DNA from 2 places in the Exiguobacterium sp. B2(2022) genome. Region 1 is predicted to be linked to the other one. Evidence: predicted binding sites of a transcription regulator. Region 1 holds the regulator's gene; the other holds the start of a gene.
What was found. The regulator Rex, encoded in region 1, represses fermentation and respiration genes when NADH is low (regulators of the CRP and FNR family bind a similar motif). The targets are predictions, from matches to a motif close to TTGTGAAATATTTCACAA.

Region 1 (15,745 bases):
CGTTCGGACCGACGAGAGCGACGGATTCCCCGCGCTGTAGCTGGAAACGGAGATTTTGGGCAATCGGTTCTTCATACCCGATGGCGAGGTCACTCGCGCTCAACACATCGTTTCCGCTCTGTCGTTTGATGGAGAACGAGAGGACAGCACTGCGTTCGTCACCGTCCGGAGCATCGAGACGGTCGACTTTCTCCAGACGCTTTCGCACGCTTTGCGCCCGTTTCGTCGTCGTCGCCCGGGCGATGTTTCGCTGAATGAAGTCCTGCATCTTGGCAATCTCTTCTTGTTGCGACTCAAACTGCTTCTTCTCTTGTTCGTAGAGAGCAGCCTTCTGTTCGAGATACTTCGTGTAGTTCCCGACGAAGCGACGGCTCCGATGACGTGACAGCTCATAGACGACCGAGACGACGCGGTCGAGGAAGTATCGGTCGTGGGAGACGATGAGGACGGCACCTTTATAGCCGCTCAAGTACTTCTCTAGCCAGGCGAGCGTCTCGATGTCCAAATGGTTCGTCGGCTCGTCCAAGATGAGCAGGTCGGGACTTTGAAGGAGCATCTTCGCTAAGGCGAGACGTGTCCGTTGTCCACCAGAGAGCGTATCGATCCGACGTTCGAAGTCGTCCGGATAGAAGCGCATCCCGTGAAGGACCGAGCGGATGGTCGCTTCATACTGGTAACCGCCGCGCTCTTTGAACGTGTGCTGCTCTTCATCGTAAGAGGAGAGGAGGCGTTCGTACGAAGCGGCGTCATTTAGGATTCGTTCGGAGCCCATGTCAGCTTCCATGCGACGGAGCGTCTTCTCTTGCTCGATCAAGTCCGTGAAGACGGTGAGCATCTCGTTCCAAATCGTCTCGTCGGATTCGAGCCCTGAGTCTTGGGCGAGATAGCCGATGGTGACGTCTTTTGGTTTCATGATGTCCCCGGAGTCATAGTTGTATTCACCGGCGATGACTTTCAAAAGCGTCGACTTCCCGGCCCCGTTTCGGCCGACGAGGGCGACGCGTTCGCCTTCTTGGATTTCGAGTTTGACGTTTTCTAAAATCGGCTCGACGCCGAAGGATTTGGATAAGTTATTGACTTGCAGTAGGATCAAGTGAAAAAACCCCTTTCTCTCTATTTAGTATACTGTATTTTTCAGCGATTTTAGGTATATTCGTTGAGTGGTCATGTGAATTCGTTTACAATCAAGGTGTATGAAATTCAGATTCGTTTGTAACGTGTCGTAAAAAGGAGGCTCTTTCCGTTGAGTCAAAACGAACCAAAGATTCCACAAGCGACAGCCAAACGGTTGCCACTATACTATCGATTTATTCAAAGCCTGCACGCGTCAGGTAAACAACGTGTCTCTTCAGCAGAACTGAGTGAGGCGGTCAAGGTCGATTCGGCTACGATTCGCCGTGATTTCTCGTACTTCGGTGCGCTCGGTAAAAAGGGATATGGCTATAACGTGCAGTATCTGTTAGACTTTTTCCGAAAGACACTGAATCAGGACGAGATTACGAATGTCGCCTTGGTCGGGGTCGGTCACCTTGGGACGGCATTCGTCAACTATAACTTCCTTAAAAACAATAACACACATATCGTCGTCGGGTTCGACGCAGACGAGACAAAAGTCGGCACGACGATGTCAGGCGTCCCAATTCATCACGTCGATGAGATGGAACAAATTATGAAGCAAAACAAGATTGACGTCGCCATTTTGACGGTACCTTCTGCCTATGCGCAGTCCGTCGCAGACGACTTGGTCCGTTTCGGTATCAAGGGCATCTTGAACTTCACACCGGCACGACTTACCGTACCGGACACGGTTCGCGTCCATCACATCGATTTGTCGATTGAGCTGCAGTCACTCATTTACTTTATGCAACACTATCCAACCGCTGAGGGGGTCCATCAATAATGGAATTACTAGCATCATCACTCGTCGTCGGGATTCCGGGTGGGGCGAGTCTATTCATCATCGCCATCATCGCGCTCATCATCTTCGGACCGAAGAAATTACCGGAGTTTGGTCGCGCGGCCGGACAAACGCTTCGTGAGTTCAAAAATGCAACGAACGGCATGATGAACGAGCACGACGAGAACGACAAGAAAGCTATCGAAAAGAAAGAGCAGTAAGCCATGAATCATCAACCTGATCAAGAGCGGGAACTCACCGATCACTTGACAGAGCTGCGGAGACGACTGATGCTATCTGCATTTGTCGTCTTTGCCTTCTTTTTGATGGCTTTGCCGAGTGTCAAATATGTACTCGCGTACTTGCAAGAAGATCTCGTCGAACGCGGGCTCGAACTGAACGCCTTTGGGGTCGCGGACCCGCTCATGATTTACTTGAACTTGGCGCTCATCATCGGCCTGATTGCGGCGAGCCCATTCCTACTGTATCAAGTGTGGGCGTTTGTCGCACCCGGTCTGCATCCGAATGAACGGAAAGGTACCCTTGCCTATATCCCGATCATCTTCGGATTATTCTTGATCGGCCTTGCGTTCGCCTACTACTGGTTATTCCCGCTCGTCCTCGATATCTCGACGGACCTCGGGCAAGACCTTGGACTCGAACAAATCATCGGGGCGAACAATTACTTCACGTTCTTGTTGCAACTGACGATTCCGTTCGGTCTATTGTTCCAATTGCCGGTCGTGACGATGTTCTTGACCCGGATTGGTGTCGTGACACCATACTTCTTATCGAAGATTCGTAAGTATGCGTACTTCGCGCTATTCGTAGTCGCGGCATTCATCACACCACCGGATTTGACGTCGCACCTTATGGTGTCACTGCCACTCTTCTTCCTATATGAAATCAGTTTATCGATTTCACGCGTCGCCTACAAAGGGGTGTTGCGCCGGGAGAAAGAAGCGATGGTGCAAGAACAGATGGATTTAATGAAACAGATGAATGAGAAATAAGCATCGTTCCGTAAATGGGACGATGCTTTTTATATGCATTACACTGTAGTTCAACTGGTGTTCAAACTTTAGACACTTTTACGTGAAATAGTGAGCATAGTCGTTGAACCTTACATTGTGAAATAGTACACTAAGGTCAAGAAGTTAATGTGATGTTTATCACAATATAAAAAGAAACGTACTGTCTAACATAAAAGGAGAGACGACTCATATGAAAATCGCAGTCATCGGATGTACACACGCAGGAACAGCAGCAGTCGACGACTCATATGAAAATCGCAGTCATCGGATGTACACACGCAGGAACAGCAGCAGTCAAAGGTTTACTCGCCAAGCACGACAATCTCGACATCACCGTTTACGAGCGGAACGACAATGTCAGCTTCCTCTCGTGTGGGATTGCGCTCCACGTCGGTGGGGTCGTCCAACGTGCAGAAGAATTATTCTACTCCTCTCCACGTGAGCTTGAAGAGCTCGGAGCGACCATGCGCATGAAACATGATGTCTTGTCGATTGACGCCGAAGCAAAGACGGTCCACGCCAAAAATCTCGAGACGGGGGAAGACGTGCACGACACGTATGACCGCTTGATCGTAACGACGGGTTCATGGCCGATTGTCCCAACACTCCCAGGAATCGAAATGAATGGAATCGAACTCTGTAAAAACTATGCGCATGCCCAACGGATCATCGAGCGCGCGACAGATGCGACGAAGATTGCCGTCATCGGGGCAGGTTATATCGGAGTCGAACTCGTCGAGGCGTTCGAAGCATACGGGAAACATGTTACATTCATCGATAGTGCCGACCGCATCTTGAACAAATACCTCGACAAGTCGTTCACAGATCTATTAGAAGCGGACATGACTAGTCGGGGAATCGACCTCGAACTCGGTCAGACGGTCGAAGCGTTCCGTGGTACAGAAGGAAACGTCACACATGTCGTGACAGACAAAGGCGAATTCGAGGCGGACCTTGTCATCTTGTGCGTCGGATTCCGTCCGAATACAGGACTCCTCGAAGGGCAGGTCGATATGCTCGGGAACGGTGCGATCATCGTCGACGAATACATGCGCACGAGCAACCTGGACATCTTTGCGGCAGGGGACAGCTGTGCAGTCTACTACAACCCGGCACGCACACATGCCTACATCCCACTTGCAACGAACGCTGTCCGTATGGGGACGCTCGTCGCGGAAAATATGATGCAACCACGTGTCCGCTATCAAGGGACGCAAGGAACGTCAGGACTTCGACTCTATGACTGGAACATCGCGTCGTCTGGTTTGACAGAAGAAGCGGCAGCCCAATTCGGACTTGACGTAGAAAGTGTCATCATTGAGGATGCATATCGTCCGGAGTTCATGCCGACCGCAGAGAAAGTCGAATTCAAACTCGTCTATGAAAAAGAGACACATCGCATTGTCGGTGGACAAGTGTTGTCAAAAGCGGATTTGACACAAGCGGTCAACACGCTCTCCCTCGCTATCCAAAACGAGATGACGGTCGAAGAACTCGCATACGTCGATTTCTTCTTCCAACCGCATTACAACAAACCTTGGCACTTCTTGAACAGCGGAGCGCTTGAAGCGATGAAAGATAAAGTGAATGCCTAACAAAAAACGCGGAAGCTAACAGCTTTCGCGTTTTCTTATAGATAGCGAGGTGCATCTTTCATGGAATTCGTTAAAATCATATAAAGAAGGAAACTCCCAGGGAGGATCAAAAAGATGAGTCGAACTCCGATTGAAGAAATACCAAAGTATTCAGCAATCCCACCGCATACTCCAGACAGAGAGCGGTCCGTCGCGGACTTACGAAGTGCACGTTGCATAGCAAAGCTCCTTTTGAGTTGATATGTAAATTTTACCATATGAATGTATGAAAAAGCGCACCAATGCAATTGGCGCGCTACTGATTATTTCAAAATGTCGACGAGTTCATCAAGCACTTGGTTGGCAGAAAGGACGCCACCCGATGTGTTCCAGATGTCATCACTGACTTCTGTTACTTCGCCTGCTTTGACGGCATCGAGGTCTTTCCATAACTGGTTCGACTGCCATTCTTCGGCTGTTTTTGATCCGTCTGCTCCACCATATGTGAAGTAGACAATATGATCGCCAGCCATCTCTGGGATGCGTTCCATCGTGATTTCTTCAGCGAACTCGGTACGATCTTGCGAAGCTGGGCGTTTTACTCCGACATCTCCTAAGATGACACCCGAGAAGCTATCCGTGAAGTAAATGCGTGACGCACCAGGAAGGAAGCGGACGACCGAAAGTTCTTTGTTCACAGCGTCTCCGAGTTCAGACTTTGTGTCTTCGACATGCTGATCGTAAGCTGCCAACACTTCGTTCCCTTCTTCTTCAAGGTTGAGTGCGTTCGCATAAAGGGCGAAGTTTTCTTGCCAATCGCCTTTCAGTGTTTCTGACATGACTGTTGGCGCGATGGCGTTCAATTTGTCGTAGATGTTCTCTTGACGAAGTTTTGTTCCGATGATGAGATCTGGCTTAAGTTTCGCGATTGCCTCTAAGTTGACTTCACTTTCTGTCCCGACTTCCGTGACATCTGTCATTTCAGACTCGATGTGTGGGTACCACGGGTCACCGTTCCAAGATTTGACGGCCCCGACCGGTTTGATGTCAAGGGCGAGAAGGGCCTCTGTCCCTTCGTTCGTCAAGACGACGACACGTTCCGGATTTTCAGGCACATCTGCCGTTCCCATTGCGTGTTCGATTGAGCGAGTTGCCGTCTCTGAACTTGTATCGCTCTCTGTATTCTCTGACCCGCCGCAAGCAGCGAGTACGATGGTTAAGCAAAGCGTCAGTAACGTGAGCATCCATTTTTTCATGATAATTCTCCTCTATGTAAGTGATTTTTCCTACCTGACTATAAATGATAATGATTCTCACTGTCAACCCCTTTTTATGGAACGCAATATTTGCTATGGTAGGAAAGGAAAGAAGTGAGGACATGAAAAAACCTTGGATCAAACTACTTCTCTTGATCATTTGCTTACCAATTTTAAGCTATATCAGCTTGCGGGTCGGTGTCATCGCCGTCAGTCATGAAGATGTGATGATGTTTCAAGCAGACGGTTCATCACAAGCGATGATTGCGTTGGCAGACAATCGAATCCCACGTACAGTCGTTGCGCTACTCGTCGGGAGCGTACTCGGTCTCGCCGGTCTCATCTTTCAACTTGTGACGCGTAACCCGCTCGCATCTCCCGATATTTTGGCTGTGAACGCAGGTGCGAGCCTGGCCATCGTGCTCGTGACCCTTTTTGGGTTTAGCAGTATCGCCTCATTCACGACAGCTTCGCTCATCGGAGCATTTATCGCCGGTGTGATTGTGTATCTGCTAAGTGCGAATGGTGGGAACGTCATGTATATGACACTTGCGGGTGCATCGCTCGCTGCTCTATTCAGCTCATTCACTCAGTCGATTATCGCTTATGAGGAAGGAGCGCTCGATGAGGTACTGTTCTGGTTGACCGGGTCGGTCGCTGGACGTTCGCTCAGTCTTGTCGAGGTCTTATTGCCATGGATGATGGGGGCGGTCGTGCTCGTCCTGCTTCTCAGTAAAGAGCTTGAGACGTTATCGCTCGGAGATCAGGTCGCACGTTCGCTCGGACAAAATGTCGGTGTCATCAAGTTTCTCGCGGTGACGCTAGCTGTCGTGCTCTCCGCATTCGGGGTGGCGCTCGCAGGACCGATTGCATTTGTCGGCCTGCTCGCTCCCCATTTGGCGAAATATGTGTTCGGAACGGCCTTTTTCGCTCGTCTTGCAGGAAGTGCCCTGATCGGAAGCGTCCTGTTGCTTGCGGCCGATATTTTAGGACGAGTCATCTTGTTCCCACGCGAAGTGACGGTGGGCGTCGTGCTCGCGGTCGTCGGTGGGGCATTCTTCATCTATCTCGTCAGTGTCAGACAAGGAGTCTTTAAATCATGAAAACATATCGCTTTCGAAAAGGTCCCGTCTCATTCACGCTCCGAAAGCGTGAAATCGAGTTGGCCCTCCTACTGATCACAGGGTTACTCCTGTCAATCTATTTCGGGCTCGCAATCGGCGACACGTTCCTCAGCCCGGCTTCGCTCGTTGCTTTGTTCGTCGGAGCGGGGGATGCGTTCGAACAGCTCATCGTCTTCGAGTTTCGGATGCCACGCGTGTTGATGGCCGTGACTGCCGGTGCGAGTCTCGCCGTCAGTGGCCATTTGTTACAACTGACGATTAAAAATGAATTGGCCTCCCCAGAGATTTTCGGGATTGTCGGTGGCGCCGGAGTTGCGACAGCCACGTTTTTCACCGTCTTCACGGATGAGCGAACGAACCAACTGTCGGTCCCGCTCGCTTATATCCCGATTGCCTCGTTTCTAGGGGCAATCATTGTCGGCATGTTCCTCTTTTATTTATTGAAACGTGGAGTTCCACCCGTCCGTCTTGCCCTCGTCGGGATTGGTATCAGCATCTTCTCGCAAGGGATTGTTCAGTTCATGATGCTCGCCTCGAACGTCTATCGGAAGAACGATATCCAACAATGGCTTACCGGTACCGTCTACGCTGCGACGTGGAATCAATTGAAGATCATGGTGCCGTTCGTGCTCCTCTTTTTATTGGCGGCCTTTTTGATTGAACGTCACGTTCGCCCCCTTCATATCAGTGAGGCGACGGCGACGAGCATCGGCGTTCCGGTACGTGGGATTCAGCGTGGAACGCTATTGCTATCGTGTCTACTCGCCGGAATTGGTGTCGCTTTCGTCGGTGCGATCGGGTTTGTCGGCTTGATGGCACCTCATATCGCCCGTCAAGGATTGAAGCTCCCTTACGTCTGGGCGACGCTTCTCGTTGGGGCAACAATCGTGGTGTTGGCGGACGTACTCGCTAGGACTATTTTTTATCCGTACGAACTAAGGACTGGCGTGATGACGGCTGTCATCGGAGCGCCGTATTTCTTCTATTTACTTCGACGGATGATGAAAGGAAGCATGAGATGAACACATTTGATTTGAAACAAGTGACCATCGGATATGAACAAAAGACAGTGCTCGATCATTTATCGTTCTCCATTCCCCATGGAAAAATCACCGTTCTTCTCGGGGCGAACGGATGTGGGAAGTCAACCCTCCTCTCGACGCTCGCGAGACAGCGAGATGCATTAGGCGGGGAGATCGCATTTCGGGAAAAACCGCTTGATTCGTATCGCGCGAAAGAGGCGGCTCGACTCATGGCATTCATGCCGCAAGTGAACGTGGCGCCGGATGGATTGACCGTCGAACAACTCGTCCGCTTCGGTCGTTATCCGTATCAGACGTTCTTCAAACGATACTCGGAAGACGATGAACGTGCGGTTGAGCGGGCACTCGCCTTCACGGATACGGTGTCGCTCCGTGACACGCTCGTCAGCAACCTTTCCGGTGGACAAAAGCAACGGGTGTGGATCGCGTTGGCACTTGCCCAAGAGTCGGAGACGATCCTGCTCGATGAACCGACGACATACTTGGATATGTCGCACCAAATCGAGATTTTGGATTTAATGTATCGATTGAATCGGTTAGAAGGCAAAACCATCATCATGGTACTTCATGACCTCCATCTCGCTTGTCGCTATGCCGATCATGTCATCGCTCTCGCAGGTGGTAACGTGTATCGGGAAGGCAGTCCGAACGATGTCGTCGACGAGACGTTCATGAAAGACGTATTCGGTCTCAAGGTCGTCGTAACCGAAGACCCGCTATATGGAACACCGCTCTGTGTACCGTATTCGCACTACGAGTTGAATGAAAAACGACCGACCTGAACCTAGTCTACGGACTAGGTTTTTTTACGGAAAAGCAGGGAAAAAGAGTAGGGTAAGTGCTCGTCATGCTTTCTACCTTAAAGGAGGAATTTTTCATGGCTAAAAAGGAAAAACAACCGTATCACATCGTCACGTTCACGTTCCCAGAAGAGGCCATCTCGTATCAAGCGTTCAGTAAGCTGAAAAAGTACCATTCGGATGGGCTCGTCGGTTTTGAACAATTGGTCGTCATCAAGCGTGAAGAGAACGGGGCGTTCTCGTTTGAGGATGCGGCGCAGCTCGCACCCGTCAACAAGTCAACGAAAGGTGCGCTCATCGGGATGGCGGTTGGAATCCTCGGTGGACCGTTCGGAATTTTATTCGGAACACTCACAGGAGGTCTCATCGGCGGCACGAAAGACGTGAAGCATATGCAAGGTATTCAAGATACATTCAAACGGACGGTCGGTAACATCGAACCAGGTCAGACCGGCGTCATGGCCATAGGGGAAGAATTCGACCCATCGATTTTAGACGGGCTCGCAGAAGAGTATGGAGGAACGGTCACACGGACAGACGAGGAGTTGTGAGATATGAAACTCGGAATCTTAGGTGCCGGGAAAGTCGGGCGCACGCTCGGAGAGCAGTTCGAGCAAGCTGGCTATAAAGTGCTGTACGGGACACGGACAGAGCGGGAAGGGACGTTGACGTTACAAGAAGTCGCCTCAGCGAGCGATGTGCTTGCGTCGACCTGCTGCCGACACTTGATGGACTGAATGGGAAAGTGTTGATTGATGTGACAAATCCGATCGCCATCGAGTTTAACGAAGTCGAGCGACCGGACGGGGTGTCGGGTGCGGAGTATTTGCAGCGACTCGTTCCCGATACGAAAGTCGTCAAGGCGTTCAATCAGACGGGCGTCGAGAATTTAGGTAATCCGGATGGTTCTGTCATGTTTGTCGCAGGAAATGATGAAGAAGCGGTGCGACTTGTCGTCGAGCTATCGAACAAGATCGGCTTCGATACGCATCCGCTCCATGGGTTGAAGCTTGCCCGTGAACTAGAAGGGTTAGCGTGGCTATGGATTCATTATGCGGTGAAAGAACGGAAGACACGGGACTTCGCATTCTACTTAAAAGAACAGTGAAAAACGATCGGGGCGAGTAGCCTCGATCGTTTTTTGATTAGAATCCTGTATAGCGGTCAGAGCGTGTTTGCAGTAGCTCGATCGTCTCACGTTCGATTTGTTCGACTTCGCGCTGTTGCCAACCTGGCATGAGGAACGCATCGACGAGTGCCCAGATTCCTGTGATGATGGCACCGAAACCGAGCGTCAAGACGACGAGGAGGACCATCGCAATTCCTGACCCAATCTTTTTGAAATAAAAGCGATGTGCACCGAGTGCACCGAGGAAAAACCAAAGTAAGTACGCGACGAGTAAGCTGCGCTTGCGCTTCTCGACTTCGCTGTTGACGAGCTGCATTTCTTCCGTCGTCAAATCCATGCGTGACACATTCATCGGATTTCAACTCCCTATCCATAATTGTTATAATAAGTTCGGACTCTAGTATATCGGAAAATGGATTTGTTTCCATGATTTCCTAAAAAGAAAAGAGGTTTGCTATGCTTTTTCCGATTTTGACGTTCATCGTCGCGTTTGTTCACGTCGTCGGTGGGGCGATTGCACTGTATCAGTATCCACAATATAAACGAATGGCCATCAGCGCCATCGTACTCGGATTCGTCTACGGTGGGTTGACTGTGGCTGTGATCGGGTTATGAAGTGGGGGGCAAATGGACCACTTCGTTCGCGTCTTCATATGCAGAGTGGCTATCAGTTGGGGACATATCTATTTTTAGGTCTGATCATCTTTGATTTACTTTTAGGTGACGTTCCGAGAATCTCATTTGCGATGTATGCCTTGTTCTTTTACTTTTGGCAACGGGAGCGTGTAGAAAAAGAAGAGAAGGGGTTAGCCGAGAAGATGAAGCGGAAGTCGGATGAGTGGACCATCACACTTGTCGTCTTGCTTTGTTTAGTGGGCTATGTGGTCTCGCTCGGTTTACAAGATCCTTCTATTTCATTGCTCGAGCTGAGCATTTACGGCTTCTCGACAGTCTTTTGTATCCGGGCGTTGACATTGATTTATGCCATGCACCAAGAACAGCTCGATTAAAACCCATCCCTTCGCATGAGAAAGGATGGGTTTTATTTAGGAAGCCGCTCGTCGTAGGACGAGCTTTTCTTTTACATAAATTCCGCTAAAGACGAGGAAACAGCCGAAGCTGACCAACAGTCCGATATAGACGCTCATCATGAACGGTGTGAGAAGCGATCCGATCAAAATCGTCGAGCGCGATAAGAAGTCGGCACCGGCGAACGACGTCCCGGCAAATGCTGAGTACGCACCACGTCGGTCTTCTGGCATCATGTTCGCCTTCTCCGTGTTCAACACGGGTGAGTACAACAATTCCCCGAACGTGGCGATGAGCATGAAGCCGAGGAGGAGCATCATCGAATTCGCACTCGTGATGACCGCGTAGCCGATTGTGTACAACGCGAGCCCGCCGAGTAATGTGTATTTATTTGAGAAGCGTGAGGCGAGACGTTGAATGAAGAACGTCAACGCGACGACAATGAGCGTGTTCTCGATTTGGATCAAGCTCATCATCCGCACCCCATTGATCGTCCAGTCTTCGAACGAGAGCGGTTCAAATGAATCGGCGAGTCGGACGGCGACGTAACTGCCCATCGAGAACTGGAAGACGACTTTGACGAACGGGCGGTCACGCCAGGCGATTTGATAGCTTTGGAACACGTCGACGAAGACGAGCTTGAGCTTTTGTGAGGTCCACGTCTGTTTCGTGTCTTCAAGGAAAATGGCGTACGCAATCGGCAACATGCTTGACGTGAACGTCAAAATCCAAAACAGTAACAGCTGATTGCTGACATAGAGCCAGCCTCCGAGTGCCGTCCCAATCGTGATTGAGAGGTTGATCAACCAGTAATCGAGCGCGTATACGGCTTTTCGGTTCTCCGGCGTCGTCGCATCGATGATGATCGCGCTCATCGCCGGCCGACCGAGGTTATTTGTGACCGTGAAGATCGTATAGGCGATCATGAAGACGATCATCTGGTCGAACTGGAGACTGAGCGTCATGACGAGAAACATCGATGCTGTGAGGCTAGCCGTCAACACGAGGAGTCGTTTCCGTGAAAATTTATCAGCGAGGTATCCCCCGATTAACCCGATGACGTATCCGAGACAGACGAGCGAGACTAAGAAGACACCCGCAATCCATTCATTGAACGCTTTGACAAAGAGAAGTGCCATGAACGGCATGATGGCGAATGAGACTGAACGATTGAAAAATGATGTCACGAGTCGAACTTTAATTGGCTTAGGTATATCTTTCCATTTCATCTTGTCACCTTCCATTCTGTACCTGTATGATAAACAAGACAACGGATTTGAAAAATGGACGATATGGGGAAAAGATGTCCACTTTTAGGGGGATGCGACGTGGATGCATATTTATTTCGATTGTGGAAAGAGTGTCGGGACGGGGCGTACACGATTTCTGATATGGCGGAAGCCATCCATTTAAGCCCGAAACAGACGAAGCGTCATTTGGCAAGATGGCAAGAGGAAGGATGGCTCACGTATACGAGCGGACGCGGTCGCGGAAACTTGACGCGACTTGAATGGCTGCGACACGTGGAGCGCGACTTGGCAAAACAGCTGCTCGAACGCATGGAGAAAGAGTCGGTCGAAGCGGTGACGAGTCAGCTCGAATGGGACTGGTCGCATGCGCAGGCTGGGCGCTTCATGCGTCAGCTCGAGAAAAAGTTCGGTTACGTTCAAACATCGAGCGATGCGCTCATCATTCCGCGCCGTCGTCACTTTTTAACGACACATCCGCTTGAGGCGGCTGACATCCATAGCGCCCACCTCGTCCAAAACGTATTCAATCGTCTCTTCATGATTGATGCGTCCGGAGAGGTCACAGGAGAGCTTGCCCATCATTACGAATGGCAGGAAAGTACGCTCGTCTTGTTTCTTCGGAAAGGCGTCCGTTTTCATGACGGGTCGCTCATGACGAGTAAAGACGTGACGAAGAGTTTACGCACACTCGTTCAGTCGGATGTGTATCGCTATATGTACCGGCACGTCCGGCACATCGCATCGAACGGCACGTATCGCGTCGATGTCACGCTCGACCGGCGCCGAAATTCCTACATCCCGAAACTGTCGATGATTCATACGAGCATCGCGAAAGGGAGTGTCGGGACGGGTCCGTTTCAATTGGATCGCCACGACAAGGAGAAGACGGTCCTTCTCGCTTTCGAGAACTATTTTGGAGTCCGAGCGCTCTTAGATCGTGTCGAGTTCATCAAAGTGCCGGACGGATATGACCCGACGTATCGAATCTCGTCGCGGGATTCCAAGGAGACCGGACTGATCTCGACACCGTCCGGGTTCGGACTTGTCATCTTAAACAGTCATCCGCATAGTGTGTTCGCGAATGAAGAGGCGAGGCATTATATGCATCGCTTGATTGCGGAGATTCGTCCGGAAATCGGGACGTTGAATGAGCGAAGAACACCGAACGACCGAGGTTTTCTCGGTTCGCTGAGTGAGACGTATGATGTTCCAAAAGGGGTACCCGTCACGTTCGACCGTCCGATACGAATCAAACAGACGGACTATACGAACGATACGACCGACTGGATTGCCGAGATGTTGACGCGTCATGGGATTGCCTATGAGTTCGTGCCCATCAGCTTCAAAGATTCGATTCACGACAAAACGTATTATGAATATGTCGACCTGGTCGTTCACGGGGAAGTGTTCGAGCGGAACGTGACGCTCGGGTTCGAACAATTTATGTCGAACGAGTACTCGCCGCCGCATAAGGTGCTCCCTTACATGGAGGGGATAGCGGAACGGATCGAACAGTATGACGAGTTACCGTTTGAGGACTGGTTGCCCCTGCACCGCGAGATTGAGCGTGAGTTGAAAGAGAAGTCGTACTTCATCCCGCTCTATAACGAGGAGCGGACGATTCCGTTCCCAGTCGAGCTGAAAGACGTCTGTGTCGACTTGTTCGGTTATTTTGATTTTGCAAAACTATGGATTCCGTCGTAAGGAGGGGTATGGTGCGTAAGAAGTTACTCATTGGGTTCATGATCTTTTTTGTAGGACTGTTTTTATTCGCGCTATGGGATGGTGAATTCGTCGCCTTATCAATCACAGGCCTAGGGTTTGCGATTTATGGTTATCGACACGAAGAGATTGAAAAGCTTGAGGAAAAGGTGACGAAGAGAATCATGAGACAAGTCGATGCGACACTCATGAGCATCACAATCTATGGATTGTTGGTCATTAGCATTATCATCAATTTCTTCTTGGATGAACCACAAATCTCATTGATTGATGTCATTTATGTCGCATTAGGTGTGTTGTTCGGTCTGCGTGGACTGCTCATTCGGAGTGTCTATCAAGAAGAAATACAGAATCAATCGAAAGTTACAATCATAAGAAAAACCCCGAGCTCGTAAGACTCGGGGATTTCGTTATGCGGATTTGTCCGTGCCTTCTTTTTTGACTTTTCGGGCGAGTGCCAAGATTTGATACACTTTGAAAAAGTCGTAAGCGGCGACGGCGATGATAAAGTACGTCCAGAAGCTGAAGCCGTACTCTTGTACCGAGAAGTACGCGAGGACGGTGAACAACACACCGAACGAGAGACTGAAGAGCATCATCACTTTTAATTGTCGCGGCATAACTGCCACCTCATTTCTACATTAAAAATAGTACGAGCATCACGAGCGCGTTGTTGAACGCGTGGATGGCGATTGGCACGATTAATCGTCTCGTCTTCGCATACGCGTATGAGAACGCGAAGCTCATCGCGATATACACGAGAAACCGATTGTCTTGGTGGATGAGCGCGAATAGGATCGAACTGACCCCAAAAGCAATCCAGAACCCGAAGCGAGCGTTCAAGTTTCCGAACAAAATATGACGGAAGAGAATCTCTTCAATAATCGGTCCGAGCAAGACGACCGGCAAAATCATGAGTGGAATGACTTCCACCATCTCGGCAATATTTTGTGTGTTCATCGACTCGACCAGTTCACCAGAGATGGCCGTCTCAATCAAGTTCGCCACGATGACGAGACCATATTGCATCAAAATCCCGAGTCCGATCCATTTGACCGTGTCGTTCAAGTTCGACTGAATGCCTTGCGCCTTGTATTGTTTCAAGTCCGGCCAGATGAGTAAGATTGATAATACGATGGTCACACCGAATCCGATGGCGAGCCAGAGCCCGACGAACGTCTCTGTTAACCATTCCGGTCGCACTTCGCTAATCACGAGCGGGAACAGTTGGACGAACGCATATAGTAAAATCGGGGTGAGGTGCCGGAGACGAATGTTAGGCGCCATCGAAAAACGGGTATTTATCGATTGGTTTGAGTTTAATGTAGCCAATTCAACACGTCCTTAATCATAAGAATGAACCTACCTTTTTCTCATTGTAACAAATAAGTTCTCTTGACCGCGAGTAGGAGCATTTTTTGATGTTCCCCACTTGATTTTTTAATCATCCCATACTACACTTATCAATGTTAGCACTCCTTTTAACTGAGTGCTAAAACCTTACGATACACATTACATCATTCATATTCGGAGGAGGGTTTTTCCATGTTAAAACCACTAGGCGATCGTGTCATCATCGAAGTCGTGGAGAAAGAAGAAAAGACGATCGGGGGCATCGTGCTTCCTGATACGGCGAAAGAAAAGCCGCAACAAGGGAAAGTCATCGCAGTCGGAACGGGCCGCGTGACAGACCAAGGCGAGCGCATCGCTCTCGACGTGAAAGAAAATGATTTGGTCATCTACTCGAAGTACGCAGGTACCGAAGTGAAGCATGATGGAAAAGAGTACTTAATCGTTCGCGAGAGCGACATTCTCGCAATCGTAGGCTAATCACCATTATTCAAAAACTTTTTTAGGGGGAAATGAACGATGGCAAAAGATATCAAA
Region 2 (15,745 bases), on a different contig from region 1:
CGACAATCAACCCTAACAGAATATACCCTGCATTATTGTAGGAGAATCGGGAACCTGGTTCATCCTTCATCGTTTTTTGTTGAAATAGCGGTAAAAAATCACGGACTTGTTGAAGTCGATACATCGGAACATCACGCCATAACGCTTCGAAGTCGTCAGAGACGGACTCATCAAAATAGTCAGGGATGCCCGACGTATGGGTCAATAGCTGATGGATTGTAACTTTTGAGGATATGTAAGGTAGGTCGAATGTCTGAAACGAATCAAGTGAAGTCGAAAAAGAGAGTCGACCTTGTTCGACTAACTGACAAATGGCGATTGCTGTGAACAGTTTGCAGCCGGAAGCGATTCCGAATCTCGTTTTGACTTCGTGTTGAATCTGTTCCGAGCGATTAGCATAGCCAAGGGATTGATGAATGGACGTATCCGGGTTGGTGACGGAATAGACACCAGAGAATGTTTCGTCCAATGTGAGATGCGTGATGTTTTGCAAAAGAACCTCCAATTGTTGAGTCATCAAGTACTTCGACTATATCACGTACATGCACAACATCCATAAATTTACTCAATATTCAAAAAAACATTTACCAAATAACAGGAATTGAGACAGGTGTCTGACCTCGAACGTGGTACGATATGGACGAACAGAGAGGAAGTGTATTCAATGACGCTATTCTTTTTAGGGATACTCGTTGGATGTTTGATTGCTTTGTGGCTATATAAGCGTCAACGGCCACATCCGCAGACGCTTTCGTTCATGCATTTCGGGAACCAAACGAAAGATGTCATCTATATTTTTGAAACGAAACCAGCATGGCGTTTTCGGTATATTAGTCCTTCTTTAGATTTGTATCTAGGGGAAGGAACCGTCATGCGTAGTTATTCGAATGCGCAGGAATGTTTCCGTAGAATCCATCCGGACGATCGACGATTGTTGCTAGACAAAGTGTTGGGGCGCGTCGACTATGAAGAAGCAATTCTTCAGCGGTGGCGGACGAATGAAGGGACTTATGTATGGTTCGAAGAGTATACGACCCCGATCTATGAGAACGGTGAGATTGTGGCGGTGCAAGGTGTGATTCGGAACATCGAGGCGACCATGACCGAGCGTGAGCGTCTTCTGTATGAAAGTCGTCATGACAGTTTGACAGGTGTTTTCAATCGTCGGGCGTTTGAAGAGACAATCGGTCAAGCGGAAGGGATGAGAAACGTCGGAATCATCGTCATCGACGTGAATGACTTGAAAGTCGTGAACGATCAAAAAGGACACTCTGCCGGTGACTGTTTGTTGAAGCGTGTCGGTAACCTCCTTCAAACCATCGAGTCCTCTGTCTATCGGATTGGAGGAGACGAGTTCGTCTTGTTTCTTCAGATGATGTCAGAAGAGGCATGTGAGAAGATGGTTCATGAGATTGAAACGACATGCCGAGAAGAGGAAATCTCAGTGGCCATCGGGTTGGCCTGGGCATCTCATCCAAAATCAATCGAAGTACTCTGGCAAGAAGCAGATGACGCGATGTATGAACAAAAGCAGCAACAAAAAAGAGATCTTCTTGACGTTTAGTTCAAGAAAATCTCTTTTTCGTTAACTACTCGCTTCCTCTACTTCAGGTGATTCTTCACCTAAGTTATTGAGATAACGTTCATATCGCGCGAGTCCATAGCGATAAGATACCCAAATCAGAAGGGTCGTCACAGCAATGAGCCCAATCGTCAATGGAGCGAACCATCTGGAAACAATTCCATCCGCGTAGGCAAGTCCAATTGGTGAAAAGACGAGATAGACGAAAATCATCGAAGCGACAAGTAAAATCGAAGTCGATAACGCGTGACGCCATGGTTTGACTCGTCCGAGCTCGATTCGAATCGGATTCGCTTGGAGCATCGGTCGTACGCGAGCGAAGATGAGCATGATGGCTGTCTCGACGACGAAGAGGATGCCGTAAATATGGATGAAGTTAATCCCGATTTCTATACCGAACCATTGCTTTGTTCCCCACACGAGGAAATAGTAAGCGATGACGTGGAAGAAAACGACGGTCTTCGCGGCAATCGGGGGAACTCGTTTGACGAGCATACCAATCAAGACGATGACAAGAATCGGGATGTTGAAGAAGCCTGTAAAACGACGAATCAAATCCCATAACCCGTCTGGTGCATACATGAGATTCGGGGCGACAAAGAAAGAGACGAGCGCCACGAACGTGCCAAACCATTTGCTGACGCGAATCAAATCTTGATCGGAGGCATCTGGTTTGAACTTCGGTTTATAAATATCGAGTACGAATAGCGTCGCGATACTATTTAATAGTGAGTTAAATGAGCTGAACACGGCACCGAGTAAGACGGCGAGGAAAAAGCCCATGAGCCACATCGGAAGGAGCTCGGCAATCAGGCTCGGATACGCTAAATCGGCTTTCTCGACGTTCGATCCATACAAATGGAAGGCGATGACGCCAGGCAAGAGCATAAAAATGGGAACAAGTAGTTTTAAATAACCCGTAAATAGTACTCCTTTTTGTCCCTCTGCCAAGTTTTTTGCGCCGAGAGCGCGTTGAATTACGTATTGATTGAGCGCCCAATAGAACAAGTTCGCAAAAATCATCCCCGTGAAAATGGACAGGAACGGAACCGAGTCATTGGCGGAGCCGATGGCGTTCAACTTTTCGGGATTTGTTGTTGCGATCGTCTTCATCCCGTCCAACAGATTCCCGTCACCTAGTGCGAGGAATCCGAGCGTTGGAACGAGGAAGCCGATGATGATGAGACCGATTCCGTTTAACGTGTCGGAAACGGCGACCGCGCGAAGACCACCGAAGATGGCGTAAATCGCCCCGATGATTCCAATGAACCAGACGACAATCCAAAGGGACTGCTCGAAGCTAATCCCGAGAAGGGCAGGCACGTCGAATAGTTGGAGGACAGCTAATCCGCCAGAATAGAGCATGGACGGAATCGTCACGCACATATAGCCGAGTAAAAACAGCAGGACGGTCAATCGACGAACGTCCTCGTCATAGCGTTGACTTAAAAATTCAGGGATGGTCGAGATCCCGATACCAAGAAAACGCGGTAGTAAAAAGAGCGCCATGATGATGGCAGCAATTCCAGCTGTGACTTCCCAAGCCATTGCCGACATATTGCCGGCGAACGATTGACCGTTCAAACCGATTAATTGTTCAGCAGACAAGTTGGTCAATAGGAGCGAACCTGCGATGAAGCCGCCCGTCAATCCGCGACCGGCCAAGAAATAATCATCGGCACTTTCGACTTTCCCTCTCGTCATGCGATATGAGACGTAGGCGACGAGTGCCATGAACAAAGCACCAGTTACGAGTATGTAGAGTACTTGCTGAATCGACATCGAATCCCCTCATTTCTTACTTATGTTTTATATGTATCTGTAGAAAATACCCTAAAGTGTAAGAAAGTAGTCCTCTTATCTTGATGGAATGATAAAAAGTCATGGATGGGGGCATGAATTCATTGAGCTAACGTTGTAATTGATTAGAAAATCAAAAGAGTTAAATAGATGAATCGGTAGGAGGAATCTCTTTGAAAAAGTGGATGATTGGAATATTAGTTGTTGCAGCGGTAGCAGGTTATGTCATGTTTAGCGAAATGCTGAAAGAAGAAAACACGAGTGATTTGGCTGTGACCGAAAGCTTCCGACACATAAACGATTTGGCTACACGCTCGCCGGTCGTCATCGTCGGCAAAGTGAGCAGTCACCCGAGATCTTTTAAATATCATTCGGTTACTTTTTTTGAATCAGATATTCACGTACAGCGTGTCTATCGAGACGTGAGTCATGAACTCAAGCAAACTGATACGATCACCCTCTTACAAAATGATATGGAAGAAGATCCGCTCGTCAGACGAGGAGAAAACGTTCTCTTGTATTTACAAAAATACGAGGGACCCGTGATTGAGCACGCGTATCGAATTGTCGGTCTACAACAAGGACATTTCAAAGTGAATCGGGCGGGGACACTGACTTCGGTAGGAGAATCCAATCTTTATCAAGAAAGCGGGCGAAGTGCTGACTTGAGTAAACTAGAGACATTATTGAACGATAATCCTTATATGGCAGAACAAAACGACGTGATGACGGATGAAGACATTGAAGCTTTCAACGAGACCCAAGAACGTCTGTTAGAGAAATCTCAATAATATAACGAGTGAAAGCGGCGCTGATGAAATCAGCACCGCTTTTTCGTGTGAACTTTTATAAATGTCATAAAAACTGAAGCATAGATGTCGCGACCGTGAAATAAATGATGAGCCCTAAATTGTCCATCAGCGTCGTAATGAACGGTCCGGAGGCGACAGCAGGGTCTAACTTCAGGCGATTGATGAGAAGCGGAACAATCGTGCCGATCATCGTGGCGACACTGAGTGCTGCAAAGATGGAGACCCCGACAATGAAGCCGATGAGCATGTTGTCATAAAGAATCGTGATGACCCCGAAGATGACAATCATACAAGCAATCCCTAAGATGATGCCGGTCCCGAGCTCACGTCGAATCATCTTCATGACGTTCTTACGATTGATTGTACCAAGCGCAATCGAACGAACAGCAACGACAAGGGACTGGGTGGCTGCATTCCCGGCAGACCCCATGACAAGTGGCATGAAGACGGCGAGGAGTACAATCGTCTCAAGCGTGTCTTCGAAGCCACCGATTGTCGATGCTGTGATCATCCCGAGAAACATGAGGCTGACAATCCACGGGGCACGTTTTTTCGCCGCCTCGAACGGACTCATGTTGATATCGGACGACCCCTTCGTCGCGGATAGTTCTTCAAAGTCTTCCGTCGTTTCGCGCTCGATGACGTCTAACACATCATCGACCGTGATGATGCCGAGTAGCTTTTGCTGATCGTCGATGACAGGAAGGGCCAATAAATCATACTTTTGGACAATCCGAGCCAAGTCTTCCTGGTCGGTCATGACGTTTGCCGAGATGACACGAAAACCCATGATGTCTTCGATTTTCGCCTCGAGCGGCGCGACAATCAAATCACGTAAAGAGACGACACCAACCAGTTGGTGCGCTTGGTCGACCACATATAAGTAATAAATCGTCTCAGCGTCTGGTCCGAGTTCACGCAACTCTTCTAAAGTCAGTCCGACGGTCTTGTTCGCTTGAAGGACGACGAACTCGGTCGTCATGAGCGCCCCGGCCGTCTCTTCCGGGTATTGCATCAAATCTTTGACTTCTTGTTCCTCGATATCGTCCATCTGCTCGAATAGTGTGTCCATGAACGCATCGGGTAGCTCCCGCATCAAATCGGCGGCGTTATCTGAATACATCTCATTTAAAATCTGGACAGCATACGGCTGAGGCGTTTCTTGAATGAATGTACATTGCTCTTCTAACGTCAGTTTTTCAAAAAGGTCAGTAAATATTTCAGGTGAGATTGTTCGATATACGAACGCGCGCTCATGCTGATCGAGTTCGATAAAATGATCAGCCTGTTCACCGGGGTGGAGGGAGAGGAAGAGGTCTTGAAAATCGACCGGGTCTCCCTTTTGAATCAATGTGCGAAGTGCCGCTTCATGTTCGTTGTATTCCATTTCTTCTATTTTCATTTGCTCACATCCTGATCTTTCGCATTTTTCAGCTTACTCTGCAGGTCTCAAAAAAATTTTTTCATCTTTTTTAGGAGGATTATATTCATCATCCATACATCTCATTTCCCCTTGTCAGGACGCCGGATTTTCATGCATTGTTTGTTCATTCACAAAGGTGAAGGTTTATACATAGCCATGTGGAATCACTAACAGGTGAACTGCCGGATTAGACAATCGCAAATTTGGTAAAGTGATAAGGTAAGGGTAGTCACACACCCGAATCACAAGGAGGAAGCGAGATGATCTCAATGACGAATCAACCGATTTCACAAGATACGACGCTGAAACATCCGATTCATGTGTATTCAGAAATTGGAGAATTAAAAACGGTATTGCTGACAGCGCCTCTTGTTCGATGATATTCCCCATTTGCCGGTCATTCAAAAAGAGCACGACTATTTTGCGAGTGCGCTCCAAAATCGCGGTGTGGAAGTCCTTTACCTCGAAAAATTAATGGCTGAGACATTGTCGCTCCCTGGTGTGCGCGAAAAGTTTGTCGCGGATATCTTATCGGAGTCGAAATCAAATATCAACGGCTCTTATGAAACGTTAAAAGAATATTTACTCGATTTTGATAATGAGATGTTGATTGAAACGGTGATGGCCGGTATCCGAAAATCGGAGATCAAGCCGGAGAAACGCCGACATTTGCACGAAATGATTGAAGATACGTACCCCTTCTTTTTAGATCCTATGCCAAACCTCTATTTCACACGAGATCCGGCCGCCGCAATCGGTCATGGTCTCTCCATCAACCGAATGAAAGAACCGGCACGTCGCCGTGAATCACTCTTCACGCAATATATTATGCGCTATCACCCACGCTTTGCGAAACATGATGTTCCGATTTGGTCAGACCGCGACTATCGATTTGCGATGGAGGGCGGGGACGAGCTCGTCTTATCGAAAGAAGTCGTCGCCATCGGCATCTCTGAACGAACGACCGCGCAAGGAATCGAACGCGTCGCCCTCAATTTGCTCAAACATGGAGACAGCTTCAAAAAAGTCATCGCCATCGAAATTCCAAAATCACGCGCCTTCATGCATCTCGATACCGTCTTTACGATGGTCGACCATGATAAATTCACCATCCATCCGTTCATTCAAGGACCGGAAGGGAAGATGAATATTTTCGAACTTTCATTGAATGCAGAAGGTGAATTGCAGATCACGCAGCACAGCGATTTGTTGAATGTGTTAAAAGACGTCCTCGGCTTACAGGAAGCGACGTTGATTCCTTGTGGAGGCGGCGACCCGATCGCAGCGGCGCGCGAACAGTGGAACGATGGGTCGAATACGCTCGCCATCGCACCGGGTGTCGTGGTCACATATGACCGGAACTACGTCTCGAATGAACTGCTCCGTAAAGAAGGTGTCGAAGTGATTGAAATCATGTCGAGTGAACTATCGCGCGGACGTGGAGGTCCACGTTGCATGAGTTGTCCGATTATCCGTCAAGACATCTAAATGTGATAAGGAGGAAGCAGTATGTCTACAACGTTCAATTTTGATTTGAAAGGTCGTCACTTTTTATCGTTAAACGAGTTTTCTGGTGAAGAAATCAATTATTTGATCGATTTGTCTGCTGCATTCAAACGTCAAAAGAAACAAGGCATCCCACATCGGATTTGTGAAGGGAAAAATATCGCCCTCCTATTTGAAAAACCGTCGACACGGACACGTTGTGCGTTCACGGTCGCCGCAATCGACTTAGGGATGCACCCTGAATATTTAGGCAAGAACGACATCCAGTTCGGGAAGAAAGAATCGGTACGCGATACGGCCATCGTTCTCGGACGCATGTTTGACGGCATTCAATTCCGCGGTTTCGCCCACGAGACGGTCGAAGGTCTCGCGAAAGATGCTGGTGTACCGGTTTGGAACGGGTTGACCGATCTCTATCATCCGACACAAATCTTGGCCGATTTCTTGACGGTGAAAGAACAAAAAGGAGAATTGGCCGGAATCAAATTCGTGTACGTCGGTGACGGACGGAACAACATGGGGAACACGCTATTGATCGGTGGCGCAAAAGTAGGGATGGATATGCGGATTTGCGCACCGAAATCACTTTGGCCATCTGACGAAATCGTCAATTATGCGAAATCGGTTGCTGCTGAAACTGGCGCCGTCATCACATTGACGGAGAGCATTGAAGAAGCGATGGACCAGGCGGACGTCGTCTACACGGATGTATGGGTGTCGATGGGTGAAGAAGCAGCTTTCGCAGAACGGATCGAATTGTTACGACCATATCAAGTGAACATGGATATGCTTCAAAAGAGCGGCAACCCGGACATCATGTTTTTACACTGCCTCCCTGCCTTCCACGACTTAGAGACAGAGGTCGGTCGGGCGATTCATGAACAGTACGGATTGACGGAAATGGAAGTGACTGATGAGGTATTCCGCAGTCGTCACTCGTTCGTATTTGATGAAGCGGAAAACCGGATGCATACGATCAAGGCGGTAATGGCGGCAACGCTCACGGAGACACGCGAATGGCTTGAACGTTGACGGGGGAGGGGGACTTCCCCTCCCGTTTCAAAATAAGCGAAAGGGATGAGTAGAATGTCTACGAAGTTGGAGCATGACTCAGGTGGTTCGGCTGGAGTACATCCTGACAAGCAAGACAAGCGATTAGGTCTCGGAGCGTTGACGGCACTTGTCGTCGGATCGATGATTGGCGGTGGCGCCTTCAACTTGGCCGCCGATTTAGCGCAAGGTGCGAACGCGGGTGCCATTCTCATCGGGTGGGTCATCACCGGAATCGGGATCATCGCGCTCGGTCTCAGTTTTCAAAATCTGACGATGCGCCGCCCTGATTTGGACGGTGGTGTCTATAGCTATGCCCGTGCCGGTTTCGGTTCGTTCGTCGGATTCAACTCGGCCTGGGGATACTGGTTATCTGCCTGGCTCGGAAACGTGGCGTATGCCACACTGCTGTTCAGTTCGGTCGGCTATTTCTTCCCGATTTTTGAAGGGGGACAAAATATTGCCTCCATCGTCGGAGCTTCCATCATGCTGTGGCTCGTACACACGCTCATTCTTCGTGGGGTGCATGAGGCTTCGATGATCAACATCGTCACCACGATTGCCAAGCTCGTTCCGATTTTTGCATTCATTACGATTACGTTGTTCTTCTTCAATCTCGAAAACTTCACCTTCGATTTTTGGGGACAAGGCGGCTTCTCATGGGGAAGTGTTCGCGACCAGGTCGTCTCGACGATGCTTGTCACGCTGTGGGTATTCATCGGTGTCGAGGGGGCAGTCGTTCTCTCGGGTCGGGCTCGGAAGCGTTCTGACGTCGGAAAGGCAACTGTCATCGGGTTACTCGGTACACTCGTCATCTATCTGCTCATCTCTGTCATGTCGCTCGGCCTCATGACACCGGAAAACGTAGCGAACGCCTCGCAACCGGCGATGGCTTACTTGCTCGAGTCGGCAGTCGGTCCTTGGGGCGCAATGCTCATCAACGGTGGACTCGTCATTTCCGTACTCGGGGCATGGCTCGGTTGGACGCTCCTCGCGGCTGAGATTCCGTTCGTTGCTGCAAAAGACGGCGTGTTCCCGAAATGGTTCACGAAAGAGAATAAAAATCAGGCACCTGTCAACGCACTTTGGTTAACAAACGGATTGATCCAGCTCTTCCTCTTTACCTTCTTGATTTCAGATGCCGCCTATAATTTTGCGTTCTCCCTCGCTTCAAGTGCCATTTTGATCCCGTATGTATTCTCGGCATTTTACCAAGTGAAGGTATCGAAAAATGGAATCGGTTATAGCACCGGTGAACGGAGAACACGCGATTTGACGATCGGATTGGTCGCTTCCATTTACGGATTGTGGCTCATCTATGCGGCAGGAATCGATTATTTACTGCTCACGACCCTTCTATACGCACCAGGAACACTTCTCTACATGAAAGCGCAACGTGAAAATGGCATCAAGTCACTCAACAAAACGGAATGGTTGGTCGCCGGAGTGTTGACCGCACTCGCCATTTTCGCAGTCGTACGCATACTATCTGGTAATATCTCAGTCATCTGATCGGGGGTATCGATATGGAGAAAAAACGTGTGGTCATCGCCCTAGGCGGAAATGCGATTCAACAAGGTAAAGATGCGACAGCGGAAGCACAAATGCGAGCGGTCGAGGCGACGGCAGAATCTCTCGCAGCACTGATTGCAGAAGGGGTCGACGTCATCATCACACACGGGAACGGTCCGCAAGTCGGAAATTTAATGTTACAACAAGCCGCATCAGACAGTCCGGCTACGCCGGCGATGCCCCTTGATGTATGTGGTGCGATGACGCAAGGAATGATTGGATACTGGTTTGAAAATGCGCTGACGAAAGCACTGCGTGCGCGCGGTCTTGAACGAGATGTGGCTTCGCTCGTCACACGAAGCGTGGTCGATCCGAATGATAGTGCGTTTCATCATCCATCGAAACCGATCGGTCCGTTTTATACGGAAGAAGAGGCACTCCATCTCGAACGGACGACGGGTTACGTCTTCAAAGAAGATGCAGGTCGTGGATACCGTCGTGTCGTCCCGAGCCCGGTCCCGATGAAAATCGCGGAACACGCTGTCATCCGAACGCTCGTTGAAGCGGGGCACATCGTCGTCGCTTCCGGTGGCGGTGGTATTCCGGTCATGGAGACGACTGAAGGGTATGTCGGAATCGAGGCGGTCATCGATAAAGACTTTGCGGCTGCGAAACTCGCGGACCTCGTCAACGCAGACGTATTGCTCATCCTGACTGCGGTCGAACATGTGTATGTCAACTTCGGGAAGCCAGATGAGACGGCGCTCCAGGAGACCTCAAAGGAACAGATGGAGACGTATATCGCCGAAGGACAGTTCGCTCCGGGCAGCATGTTACCAAAAGTGAGAGCGGCACTACAGTTCGCAGAATCCGGCACGAACCGGGTCGCCATCATCACGTCACTCGACCAGGCGCTAGCTGCCATTTATGGGGATGCCGGAACACGCGTCCGTTTGGCTCCATCCCTCCAACAATAAGAATGTGTCGCAAACGTGAAACGTTTGCGACTTTTTGTTTTCTGTCCCGATTCAAGGGGAAGGAATGTTGTATGCCAAAAATGAGATTGCTATCATATTCAGTGTAAACGTTTGCACTAATTTCAGGAAGGAAGTGACGGAGAGCGGAAACGCTCGAGTGTATGCGCCTATTCGAAGAAAATCATGTATATCAGTCGTGGATGAGACCAAAAGCAAGAAAAGAGGCAATCGTGCAAGGAAGCTGTTATCGCTTCACCGTATTGACGAGTCAGTTGATTCGGATGGAGTACGCGGAGGACGGGATTTTTGAAGACCGTGCCACCCAAGTGGCGTGGAATCGGGAATTTGACGTTCCACAATTCCGAGTGATCGAAGACGAGACAGAGCTTCAAATCATCACGGAACACGTTCACTTATATTATACGAAAGGTCCGTTCGCGCCGAACACGCTCTATGTGGACGTGAAAGGGAACTTCAGTACGTATTACAGCCGCTACATGTTCAACGGTCCCGAGCGGACGCTGAAAGGGACAGCGCGGACGCTTGACCATGTGGACGGTGCGACGGAGTTAGAAGAAGGGATTCTCTCCAAACAAGGGTATGCGATCATTGATGATTCGTCCTCGTTTTTGATGACGGATGATCGCTTCGTCGAACCGAGACGAAAAGGAATTCATGACATTTACTACTTCGGATATGGCCATGACTATAAACAGGCACTTCGAGACTTTTACACGTTGACGGGACCGACGCCGATGCTTCCTCGTAAAGCGCTCGGAAACTGGTGGAGTCGCTACTGGCGATATGATGAAAAAGAATATAAGGCGTTGATGCGCCGCTTCAAATCCGAAGACGTCCCGTTCTCGGTCAGCGTCATCGATATGGACTGGCACGTGACAGATATCCCGGAAGAGTATGGGAGTGGCTGGACGGGCTATTCGTGGAATAAAAACTTATTCCCTGAACCGAAGCGATTCCTCAAATGGTTAAAAGACGAGGGGATGATGGTGACATTGAACTTACACCCCGCTGACGGGGTCCGTGCGTTTGAAGACCAGTATGCGGCGATGGCTGAGGCGATGGGGGTCGATCCGGAATCGGGTGACCGAATCCCTTTCGATTTTTCGGACAAGCGATTCATTCAAGCGTATTTCGAACAGATGCATCACCCGCATGAAGCGGACGGCGTTGATTTTTGGTGGATTGACTGGCAACAAGGGTCGACGTCGAAGATGGAAGGACTCGATCCGTTATGGATGTTGAATCATTATCACGCCATCGATATCGCCCGTAACGGCAAACGCCCGCTCATTTTTTCTCGTTACGCTGGGCCAGGGAGCCACCGTTACCCGGTCGGATTCTCAGGAGACACAATCATCTCGTGGGCATCGCTCGCCTTCCAGTCGTATTTCACAGCAACAGCGACGAACATCGGTTATGGGTGGTGGAGTCATGACATCGGAGGGCATCATCGTGGTAAAAAAGACGATGAGCTCGCAGCACGTTGGGTCGCATACGGAGTGTTCAGTCCAATCATGCGTCTCCACTCAACGTTCAGCACGTTCAACGGAAAAGAGCCTTGGCGTTTCGGAATCGAAGCCGAACAGTCGATGAAGCGATTTTTACGCCTGCGTCATCAGCTCATCCCTTATTTGTATACGATGAACTATCGGAACCATGCCGAAGCATTGCCACTCGTGTTACCGATGTATATCGAACATCCCGATGATGAAGCGGCTTATCAGGTGCCGAATCAGTTTTATTTTGGAAGTGAACTCATCGTCTCCCCGATTGTCACACCGATGGACCGACAGCTCCATGTCGCGGGGGCGAACGTGTGGTTGCCGAAAGGGGAATGGTTCGATTTCTTTACAGGGCATCGTTATGAAGGCGACAAATCGATTCGTGTGTTCCGTGGACTCGAAGGACAACCGGTTTTCGCCAAAGCGGGTGCCATCATTCCGATGATGCCGCATGAACCGCATGCGAACGAGACGGGGAACCCGAGCGAGCTAGAAGTACTCGTCTTTCCAGGTGCCTCGAACACGTTCACGATGTACGAAGATGACGGGGAAAGCCGGGATTATGAGACGGGGGCGTCGCTCGAAACGACGTTCACGCTCGACTGGGAAGCACGTACGCTTCACATCGAGACGTCAGGTGATTTGACACTCGTCCCGACGAATCGAACGCTGACAATTCTAGTTCGCGGGGTCGTCGGAGAAGGGGACTATGATGCGGAGACGCAGACGTTACACATCCCACTCGGTGAATGGAAACAGGAGCAGACCGTGACGCTGCCGGTCGATGTGACACAGAACGCACATCGACTCGATCGTGTCTATCGCTTCTTAGATCGCGCTGAAATCGCTTATGACTTGAAAGATCGTCTGTATCAGATGGCGACCACGAAGACGCGTCTCGAGGCATGGCTGTTTGACCTCCATGCGTTAGAACTCGATCGTGATTTACAGGACGCGCTATTGGAACTGATGTTGGGCTGAAAAAGGGGGGAGACCCCCTTTTGTCATGTCAGAAAACTGTCGGATTTAGAAAGCGCTTTCAATAAAAATCCCATTATACTGAAGATAGAAGAATAGAAATGAGGGGATAAACATGCGACACATGTGGACGATTGACGATTTACGGCAGTTGACGCTGTTTGCGACATGTCCAAGTCGAGCACTTGAACAGTTGATTCCGCACGTCTATTGTCGGACGTATCGGAAAGGACAACTATTGTTCATGGAAGGGGATCCGCGCGAGCGTGTGTATTTCTTGATGAGCGGTTATATCAAACTCGAACGGATGAACGAGAACGCGACTCATCATTACGCCGATTACGTGAAACCGAAACAATTTTTCCCATACAACGGTCTATTCACAGGGGAAGACTATCGTCATACGGCTGAAGCGGTGACGGATATTGAGGTCATCTACATCCCGACGGATCGCTTTGAGCGGTTCGTGTCCACGCAGTCGAGCATGCTACTCTATATCATTGGCCAGATGAATCGTATTCTTGATTTGCATGAAAGGCGTGTCCAAGAAATCATCACGCCTAGTGCGAAAGAGCGTGTCATCAATACGCTCCATTTCTTAATTGAAGATTTAGGGGAACCGGACGAACAAGGTGTTCGCGTCCGATGCCCATTCACCGCGATCGAACTTTCTCGTCTGTCCGGTACGTCCCGGGAGACGGTTTCGACGATTTTAGCCAAGCTTCGAAAAGAAGATGTGCTTCGCATCGATGCCCATCAACTTGTGATCGGGCATCCTGAATATTTTGAACAAGACATCGACTGACGCCACTCGGATGAGGGCGTCTTTTACATGTTCAGACGAGCGGGGCGTTCGCTTCAACACGTGGCATATTGTATAATTAGTGATGAATCTCACAAAGCAATGGAATTGTAAATAGAGAAAGGATGAATGCAGTGAAACGACTGCAAGCCCTTGCTTTCGCCGAAAGGGGTCACATCATCGGACTCGTGTTATCCGCGGTCATGATTGGACTATCGATTTTGGCGCAAGCGTATTTAATCGTCGACATCGTCGACCGAATCTTTTTAAAGGATGAATCATTCGAAGCCATCCTTCCGGCTTTACTATGGCTCGTCGCTGCCTTATTGGCACGAGCGCTTTTTGGATACGTGTCAGGACGCATCGGTGCGAGTTTATCCCAAAAGGCGAAACAGACGTTACGTCTTCAATTGTTGGAGCGGTACGCCACGAGTCCGGTCGAGTCATCTTTGACAGGACAATCAGGTAAAAAGGTCAGTGTGTTCATGGATGCTGTTGACGAGGTGGACGCTTACTTCAGTCAATATTGGCCGCAAGTCATCCAAACGTCGATCATCCCGCTCCTCATTTTGGTCGTCGTCTTCAGCCAACACTGGATTTCAGGAGTCATCATGATGGTCACTGCACCGTTCATTCCGCTGTTCTTCATCATCATCGGGATTGCGACTCAGAAAAAATCAGAAGAACAGATGGAGAAGATGAATCAGTTTTCCGGTAAGTTTTTAGATGTCTTACAAGGATTGACGACGCTCAAGCTTTACAATCGCACGGAGCAAGAGGCGAAGGCGATTGAGAAGAGCAGTCTCGACTTTCGGGATGCGACGATGGTCGTTTTAAAGACGGCGTTCTTATCGGGACTTATGCTCGAGTTCATCTCGATGCTCAGTACCGGAGTCGTCGCGTTAGAAGTCGCCTTACAGATGGTCGTGTGGCAGAACCTCACGTTCTTCTCTGGTTTTTTGATTCTCGTGTTAGCGCCAGAGTATTATTTGGCGATTAAAGATTTAGGAAGTGCCTTCCATACGGGACGTGGAAGTATGGGTGCGGCCGACCGAATCTTTGAGGTATTAGACGCCCCCGATGACCGCATCGAATGGGGAACGAAGTCACTTGGTTCACGAACACCAAACCTTGAACTCGAAGACGTCTCCTTCGAATATGCAGGCGGACGCTTTGCGCTTCAACCGTTGAGCGGTCGGATTCCGTCCGGCACTCACCTAGCCTTGGTCGGTGCGAGCGGTTCCGGGAAGACGACAGTACTGAACGTCATCTCCGGACTGCTACAGGTGAAATCGGGACGTGTCCTCGTGGATGGTGAACCTCTTCAGTCGTTTGACGAATCTGCCTGGTATGGAAACATTGCCTATATCTCGCAAAACCCTTATCTATTCGCCGGCACACTTGCCGATAACATCGCCTTAGGCGAAGAGGCCGATGAGCACGCGTTACGGGAAGCAGCCGATGCGGCAGGACTGTCTGAGGTGATCGATCAATTACCGAACGGGATCTGGACGGAGCTTGGAGAAGGTGGATTTGGTCTATCGGGTGGGGAACGACAACGTCTCGCACTCGCCCGTGTCTTCTTTAAACGACCTGGTATCCTCTTATTCGATGAGCCGACGACCGGTCTCGATTTGAAGACCGAACAGATTGTGAGACGTTCGATTGCTGAGTTGTCGAAAGAGGCAACGTTGATCACGGTGGCTCATCGTCTGCATACAATCAAAGAGGCGGATACCATCTGGTTTATGGAGGACGGGCAACGGATTGCGGAAGGCAC

Region 2: a site for Rex is predicted at 14,046-14,063, ahead of cydD (thiol reductant ABC exporter subunit CydD). Genes of this name have one in related genera too.

The regions. Positions count from the first base shown of each region.
Region 1 covers NZ_JAPEHX010000058.1:1,561-17,305, reverse strand. Annotated here, with positions in the region: gene ON063_RS11750 (ABC-F family ATP-binding cassette domain-containing protein) at 1-1,093, opposite strand, end outside; gene ON063_RS11745 (redox-sensing transcriptional repressor Rex) at 1,244-1,900, shown strand; gene tatA (twin-arginine translocase TatA/TatE family subunit) at 1,900-2,118, shown strand; gene tatC (twin-arginine translocase subunit TatC) at 2,122-2,910, shown strand; gene ON063_RS11730 (FAD-dependent oxidoreductase) at 3,180-4,526, shown strand; gene ON063_RS11725 (PspC domain-containing protein) at 4,562-4,744, opposite strand; gene ON063_RS11720 (ABC transporter substrate-binding protein) at 4,829-5,761, opposite strand; gene ON063_RS11715 (FecCD family ABC transporter permease) at 5,884-6,864, shown strand; gene ON063_RS11710 (FecCD family ABC transporter permease) at 6,861-7,907, shown strand; gene ON063_RS11705 (ABC transporter ATP-binding protein) at 7,904-8,710, shown strand; gene ON063_RS11700 (hypothetical protein) at 8,806-9,279, shown strand; gene ON063_RS11695 (NAD(P)-dependent oxidoreductase) at 9,283-9,465, shown strand; gene ON063_RS11690 (NADPH-dependent F420 reductase) at 9,477-9,836, shown strand; gene ON063_RS11685 (TM2 domain-containing protein) at 9,874-10,209, opposite strand; gene ON063_RS11680 (hypothetical protein) at 10,314-10,472, shown strand; gene ON063_RS11675 (hypothetical protein) at 10,469-10,867, shown strand; gene ON063_RS11670 (MDR family MFS transporter) at 10,904-12,115, opposite strand; gene ON063_RS11665 (ABC transporter substrate-binding protein) at 12,215-13,840, shown strand; gene ON063_RS11660 (hypothetical protein) at 13,852-14,253, shown strand; gene ON063_RS11655 (YdiK family protein) at 14,269-14,478, opposite strand; gene ON063_RS11650 (CPBP family intramembrane glutamic endopeptidase) at 14,495-15,190, opposite strand; gene groES (co-chaperone GroES) at 15,404-15,688, shown strand; partial or broken gene groL (chaperonin GroEL) at 15,728-15,745, shown strand, end outside.
Region 2 covers NZ_JAPEHX010000042.1:1,791-17,535, reverse strand. Annotated here, with positions in the region: gene ON063_RS09710 (serine hydrolase domain-containing protein) at 1-517, opposite strand, end outside; gene ON063_RS09705 (GGDEF domain-containing protein) at 665-1,564, shown strand; gene ON063_RS09700 (solute:sodium symporter family transporter) at 1,586-3,364, opposite strand; gene ON063_RS09695 (hypothetical protein) at 3,556-4,173, shown strand; gene mgtE (magnesium transporter) at 4,238-5,596, opposite strand; partial or broken gene arcA (arginine deiminase) at 5,920-7,105, shown strand; gene argF (ornithine carbamoyltransferase) at 7,127-8,155, shown strand; gene arcD (arginine-ornithine antiporter) at 8,210-9,685, shown strand; gene arcC (carbamate kinase) at 9,700-10,662, shown strand; gene ON063_RS09665 (glycoside hydrolase family 31 protein) at 10,824-13,166, shown strand; gene ON063_RS09660 (Crp/Fnr family transcriptional regulator) at 13,279-13,968, shown strand; gene cydD (thiol reductant ABC exporter subunit CydD) at 14,091-15,745, shown strand, end outside.